Regions from separate parts of the Bradyrhizobium sp. SZCCHNR1098 genome, predicted to be linked through region 2. Evidence: predicted binding sites of a transcription regulator. Region 2 holds the regulator's gene; the other holds the start of a gene.
What was found. Region 2 encodes PhoB, which activates phosphate uptake and scavenging genes when phosphate is short. Its sites were predicted from a motif close to TGTCATNNANCTGTCAT; they were not measured.
Positions count from the first base shown of each region.

Region 1: QX135_RS18060 (Orn/Lys/Arg decarboxylase N-terminal domain-containing protein) is a predicted target of PhoB. The motif match lies at 1,867-1,883, and genes of this name have one in related genera.

Region 1 is NZ_JAUEXY010000008.1:48,190-51,570, forward strand. Features, by position in the region: gene cobS (adenosylcobinamide-GDP ribazoletransferase) at 1-140, opposite strand, end outside; gene QX135_RS18050 (histidine phosphatase family protein) at 137-730, opposite strand; gene cobT (nicotinate-nucleotide--dimethylbenzimidazole phosphoribosyltransferase) at 730-1,785, opposite strand; gene QX135_RS18060 (Orn/Lys/Arg decarboxylase N-terminal domain-containing protein) at 1,929-3,381, shown strand, end outside.
Region 2 is NZ_JAUEXY010000011.1:201,001-204,381, forward strand. Features, by position in the region: gene QX135_RS23350 (trypsin-like serine protease) at 1-1,012, opposite strand, end outside; gene phoB (phosphate regulon transcriptional regulator PhoB) at 1,158-1,865, opposite strand; gene phoU (phosphate signaling complex protein PhoU) at 1,882-2,598, opposite strand; gene pstB (phosphate ABC transporter ATP-binding protein PstB) at 2,629-3,381, opposite strand, start outside.

The DNA of each region.
Region 1 (3,381 bases), on a different contig from region 2:
AGACAGGCGCCAATCACCAGTCCGGCTGCCGGAAACCAGACCGACGCCCGCGCCAGATCGTCCGGTCGTAACTCAGCGACCCGCGGTGTCGGCAGCCGTGTCAGGAATTGCAATGCGATCCAGAATTCACGAAGCATCATGGCTGGATGATCTCGACGATTTCGCCCCAAGGTACACCATCATCGCCCTGCCCGGCTTCGAGCGTGATCCGCGTACCAGGGCGAATGCGTAAGCTCCACAGCTGGTGCAGCGGCCAGCCGAGCAGATGCGAGAGCGCTGCGCGTATGGCGCCGCCATGGGTCACCACGAGAACCGGCGCAGGCTCGGGCCGGACAAGGATATGATGTGTTGCGCGCGCCACTCGCGCCTGCAAATCGGACCAGCTCTCACCGCCCGGCGCCCGGACCTCAGCATCGGCATGGAAGGTGTCGAGCAAGGCTTCGCCTCCGGGCTCCGCGGCGATGTCGCGATGCGTCCGCCCGTCCCAGCGTCCGAAATCGAGCTCGCTCCAATCCGCATCGATGTCCAGCGCACAGTTGGTCTGCCGGGCATAATCCTCCGCTGCCGCACGTGCGCGCGCCAACGGCGAGCTGACGACGCTGTGCCAGATCAGGCTCCGCGTCTGCCGCCGGAATTGATCCCAGCCGAGGTCGCTGAGCGGCGGGTCGGTACGGCCGTCGAGATAGCCGTCCCGTCCTGTCGTCCCGTGCCGCAGCAGATCGATCCGCATCAGGACTTGGCTCCCGAGACGGCGGCCTCCGCAAAGGTGGCCATGCCCCCGTGGAGCGCGCAGGCCAACCGAATGATCGGCAGCGCAGTGGCGGCGCCCGAGGCCTCGCCAAGCCGCAGATCGAGGTCGATCAGCGGACGGGCACCGAGCGCGTCGAGCACGATGGCGTGGCCGCGCTCGGCCGAGCGATGCGAGAACAGCAGCCACGGACGGCAGGAGGGATTGAGGCGGACGGCGGCCAGCGCCGCGACAGAGACGATGAAGCCGTCGACCAGCACCGGCCAGCGCCGCTGCGCGGCGGCGACGATCGCGCCGGCCATCGCAATGATCTCGAAACCGCCGACGGCGGCCAGGACGTCCGCGACGGCCGCTCCCGTCGTGAGCCCGTGTCGCCCCAACGCATCGGCAATCACCGCAGCCTTCCTGGCCCGTCCGTCGGCGTCGAGCCCGGTGCCGCTGCCGACGATGTCCGCGGGCGCGCATGACAGCAGCGCGGCGGCAATCGCTGCCGCCGATGTCGTGTTGCCGATCCCCATCTCGCCGAAGATCACGAGTTGCGGCGCGTGATCGGCCTGCCGCACCACCGCGCGCCGTCCGGCTTCGGCCGCAAACGCGACCTCCTCCAGCGTCAGCGCCGCCTCGGTGCTGAAGTCGCGCGTGCCGCGCCGCGGCTTGTCGACGATCACGCCGGGCACCGGCTCGCTCGCCAGCGTGCCGACGTCGACCACCTCCAGCGGACAGCCGAGGTTGCGCGCCAGCACCGAGATCGCTGCGCCACCGGCCGCGAAGTTGTGCAGCATCTGCACCGTCACTTCCGGCGGATACGCCGACACGCCCCGCGCCGCGATGCCATGGTCCCCCGCGAACAGCACCACCGGGACCCGATCGGCCCCCGGCCGCTCCAACGCCTGCAGCGCCGCCAGCTCGACCGCCACCTGCTCCAATCGCCCAAGGGCGCCAATCGGCTTGGTCAACTGGGCCTGGCGTTCCAGCGCCGCCTGCCGATGGAGCTCGGACGGCGCCACACAATCAAGGCTGATCCATTCGGGAAGCACCACGGATCCTTTCAGCATCACTCGGGTTCGGGACGATTGCCACTGCGAGGCGACCGAGACAAGCTCCGTGAGGCGCCCTATTGTCATCGAAGCGTCATCGAACGTGACGACAGGTGGCTGCCCACCCAGCCCGAAAGACTCTCATGGAATACTTCCGCCGCTTCACCTTCCTGTTCGCCGCGCCCGTGTTCGAGACCGACGACCTTGCGGGGCTCCGCTTCAACCAGATCATCGAGGAGATCCAGCGCTCGGGCTTCGAGGTGGTGCGCGCCCGCAAGCTGGAGGACGCCGAGATCGCCGTGCAGACGGATGCCGCGATCGGCTGCATGGTCGTCGATTGGGGCAAGAAGGGCCTGGAAGGCAAGACGGCGTCGCTGATCAACCTGATGCGCCGTCGCGGACTGGACTTCCCGATCATCCTCCTGATCCGCCGCAAGCGGTTCGAGGATCTGCCGGTCGAGGTGCTCGACTTCATCGACGGCTACGTGTTCCTGTCGGAGGAGACTCCAGCCTTCATCGCCAAGAACCTGGTCAGCCGGCTGAAGCAATATGCCGAGACACTGAAGACGCCATTCTTCGGCGCGCTGGTCGACTACGCCGAGGAAGGCAACCAGCTCTGGACCTGCCCCGGGCACAATGGCGGCGTGTTCTATAGCCGCAGCCCGATCGGCCGGGTCTTCGTCGAGCATCTCGGCGAGGCCGTGTTCCGCGACGATCTCGACAATTCCGTGCTCGATCTCGGCGATCTCCTGACCCATGAGGGGCCGGCGCTGCGCGCGCAGAAGGAAGCCGCGCAGATCTTCGGCGCCGAGAAGACCTATTTCGTCCTCAACGGTACCTCGACCTCCAACAAGGTCGTGCTGGGGGCCCTGGTCACCGACGGCGACCTCGTGCTGTTCGATCGCAACAACCACAAGGCCGCTCATCACGGCGCGCTGCTGATTTCGGGCGGCGTCCCGATCTACATCCCAACGGTTCGCAACCCCTGGGGCCTGATCGGCCCGATGCGCTGGGATCTGCTGGACGAAGAGCATCTGCGACAGCAGATCCGCGACAACCCGCTGGTCAAGGACCCCGACGCCTGGCGCAAGGAGCGGCCGTTCCGCGTCGCGGTGGTCGAGGAGTGCACCTATGACGGCACGATCCACAGCGCCGAGATGATCCTGAAGCGGATCGGGCATCTCTGCGACTACATCATGTTCGACGAGGCCTGGGCGGGCTTCATGAAATTCCACCCGCTCTACGCCGGCCGCTTCGCCATGGGCCTCGGCGAGCTCGGACCCGACGCCCCCGGCATCATCGCCACGCAATCGACCCACAAGCAGCTCGCGAGCTTCTCCCAGGCCTCGCAGATCCACGTCAAGGACCGCCACATCAAGGGCCAGCGGCGGCGGGTCGAGCATCGCCGCTTCAACGAAAGCTTCATGCAGCACGCCTCGACCTCGCCGTTCTATCCGCTGTTCGCCTCGCTGGACGTCGGCGCGCAGATGATGAAGGGCCGCTCCGGCGAGGTGCTGTGGGACGACACGATCCGGCTCGGAATCGAATTGCGCAAGAAGATCAGGGCGATGCGCCGGGAATTCGAGGAGAAGGAGA
Region 2 (3,381 bases):
CCTGCAATTCCTCGCGGGTCAGCGCCTTGACCGCGACCGGCTTCGACGGCAGCGCGTCCTTCAGCACAATCAGCGCCCAATCGGCGGGCGAGCGGTCGAGCGACCATCTGTCGTGCCGGGTCGGAACGAAATCGGGCGCCACGATCAGCTTGTCGGCGACCGACGATGCCGCCGGCGTGCCACGGTTCATGCCGGCCAGGAAGCGGACGTTGCCGGGGCTGACCTGCGCCACGCCGTTGAAGACGCAATGCGCGGCGGTGAGCACGACGCGCGGCGCGACCAGCGTGCCGGTGCACCAGCCGCCGCTCGAGTATTGCGCGACGGTGACGACGCCGATCGACGACGCCGGCCAGGAGGTGGGATCGACGACCTCGCCGATGTGGCGATCGAGCCCGAGCAGTTGCTCCGGACGCGGAGTGGCAATGCCCGCATCCGCCGATTCCGGTTTCGGCTGCCAGGACGCAATGGCGCTCTGGGCCTGGACGCGCTGCGGCTCGGTCAACCTGACCCGCTGCACGTCGCGGCCGGCCGATCGCACGCCGCTACGGCCCGCCATCACCAGCCAGGCATAGCCCTGCACGACGTCCTGCTTTGCGCCACGGCCGTCGAGCAGCATCAGGCCGAGCATGTATTGCGACTGGGCGAAGCCCTGCGCCGCCGCGCGGCTGAACCAGCGACTGGCTTCGCCGTAGTTGGAGGCAACACCCTCGCCGTTGACGTAGGCGATGCCGAGATAGTGTTGCGCGACGGCGAGCCCCTGATCGGCGGCCTTGCGGTACCAGGCCAGCGCCTCGCTCGGATTACGCGGCACGCCCCAGCCGAAGGCGTGCATGAAGCCGACGTCGAACTGCGCCCGCGCATCGCCCTTGGCGGCCAGCGGCAGCAGCCGTCGCATCGCCGCCGCATGCTGCCCGTTGCCTGCCGCCGCGACCGCGTCTTCGAGCTCGGCGGCCGGGGCGCCCGCCAAGCTGCCGAGCAGCATGACAAGAGATATGATGATGGTCTTGATCAAGGGCGTCCGCTGGGACCGAAACATCGTGACGGGCCACGAAGCAGACACGATCAAGACGGCGGCGGCGTGGCGGAAAGCGGACCGCGATCTCCTCAATCGGGCCCGCTCGCGCCTCACACCTTCTTCATCCTCACGCCCATCGCCCTTACACCTGCTCGCTCTTGGCGAAGCGATCATCGAGCGCATAACCGGCGCCGCGCACGGTGCGGATCGGGTCCTGCTCGCGACCGGGATTGAGCAGCTTGCGCAGGCGGCCGATATGGACGTCGACGGTGCGCTCGTCGATGTAGATGTCGCGGCCCCAGACGCTGTCGAGCAGCTGTTCGCGGCTGAACACGCGGCCGGGGTGCTCGAGGAAGAATTCGAGCAGGCGGTATTCGGTCGGGCCGAGATCGATCGGCCGCCCCGAGCGCGCCACGCGGCGTTTCTCGCGGTCGAGCTCGATGTCGCCATAGGACAGCACGGTTGCCAGCCGCTCCGGGCTCGCCCGCCGCAGCAGGCCTTTCACGCGCGCCAGGAGCTCCGGCACCGAGAACGGCTTGACGATGTAGTCGTCGGCGCCAGTGGCGAGTCCGCGCACGCGCTCGCTCTCCTCGCCGCGCGCCGTCAGCATGATGATCGGCAGTTGCCGGGTCTCGGTCCGCGCGCGCAGGCGGCGGCACAGCTCGATGCCGGAGAGGCCCGGCAGCATCCAGTCGAGCACGACGAGATCCGGAACGCGCTCCTTCAGCCGCGTGTCGGCCTCGTCGCCGCGCGCCACGGTCTCGACCTCGTAGCCTTCGGCCTCGAGGTTGTAGCGCAGCAGCGTCGTCAGCGCCTCCTCGTCCTCCACCACCAGAATTCGGGCGCCCATGTCTGAACCGTCTCTCTTAGTTACCGGGAATCGTCGTCGCGAAGCTCGTCATGTCGCCCTTCGGGCGCTTGTCCATGATCTGCTGGCCTTCGATCATATAGAATACAGTCTCGGCGATGTTGGTCGCGTGATCGCCGATGCGCTCGATGTTCTTGGCGCAGAACATCAGGTGGATGCAGAACGAGATGTTGCGCGGATCCTCCATCATGTAGGTCAGGAGCTCGCGGAACAGCGAGGTGCAGATGGCGTCGACTTCCTCGTCGCCCTTCCACACCGTCATCGCCGCCGGCAGGTCATGCGCAGCATAGGCGTCCAGCACCGTCTTGACCTGCGACTGCACCAGATCGGTCATGTGCTCGAGGCCGCGGATCAGCTTCAGCGGATGGAAGTCGCTCTCCAGCGCCGCGACGCGCTTGCCGATGTTCTTGGCGAGGTCGCCGATGCGCTCCAGATCGGTCGCCACGCGCATCGCGCCGACGATCTCGCGCAGGTCGACCGCCATCGGCTGGCGACGGGCGATCGTGAGCACGGCGCGCTCCTCGATGATGCGCTGCAGCTTGTCGACCTCGGCGTCGGTGGCGACCACCTTCTGGCCGAGCGCGATGTCGCGCCGCACCAGCGCATCGACGGAATCGACGATCAGCCGCTCCGCGAGGCCGCCCATCTCCGATACCAGACGGGTGAGGTCCTGCAGATCGCTGTCGAACGCCTTGGCGGTATGTTCACTGGCCATGATGATCTCCTGAAGACAATGTCGTCGGCGTCAGCCGAACCGGCCGGTGATGTAATCCTGGGTCCGCCGATCGCTCGGCGAGGTGAAGATCTTGCTGGTGTCGTCGAACTCGATCAGTTCGCCGAGATACATGAAGGCGGTCTTGTCGGAGACGCGCGCCGCCTGCTGCATGTTATGCGTCACGATGGCGATCGTATAGTTTTCGGCGAGTTCCTGGATCAGCTCCTCGACCTTGGCGGTCGAGATCGGATCGAGCGCCGAGCACGGCTCGTCGAACAGGATCACCTCGGGACGGACCGCGACCGTGCGCGCGATGCACAGGCGCTGCTGCTGGCCGCCTGACAGCGACAGGCCCGAGGCGTTGAGCTTGTCCTTGACCTCGTTCCACAGCGCGCCGCCGCGCAGCGCCTTCTCGACCCGGTCGTCCATCTCCGACTTCGATATCTTCTCATAGAGGCGGATGCCGAAGGCGATGTTCTCGTAGATCGTCATCGGGAACGGCGTCGGCTTCTGGAACACCATGCCGACCCGGGCGCGCAGCAGATTCAGATCGAGCTTGGGATCGAGGATGTTGGTGTTGTCGAGCATCAGCTGCCCGGTCGCCCGCTGGCCCGGATAGAGATCGTACATCCGGTTGAAGACGCGCAGCAGCGTGGACTTGCCGCAGCCGGACGGGCCGATGAACGCGGTGACGCGGTTGGTGCCCAGCGACAGGTTGATGTTCTTCAGCGCGTGATGGTCGCCGTAGTAGAAGTTGAGGTTGCGCGCAGTCACCTTGGCCGG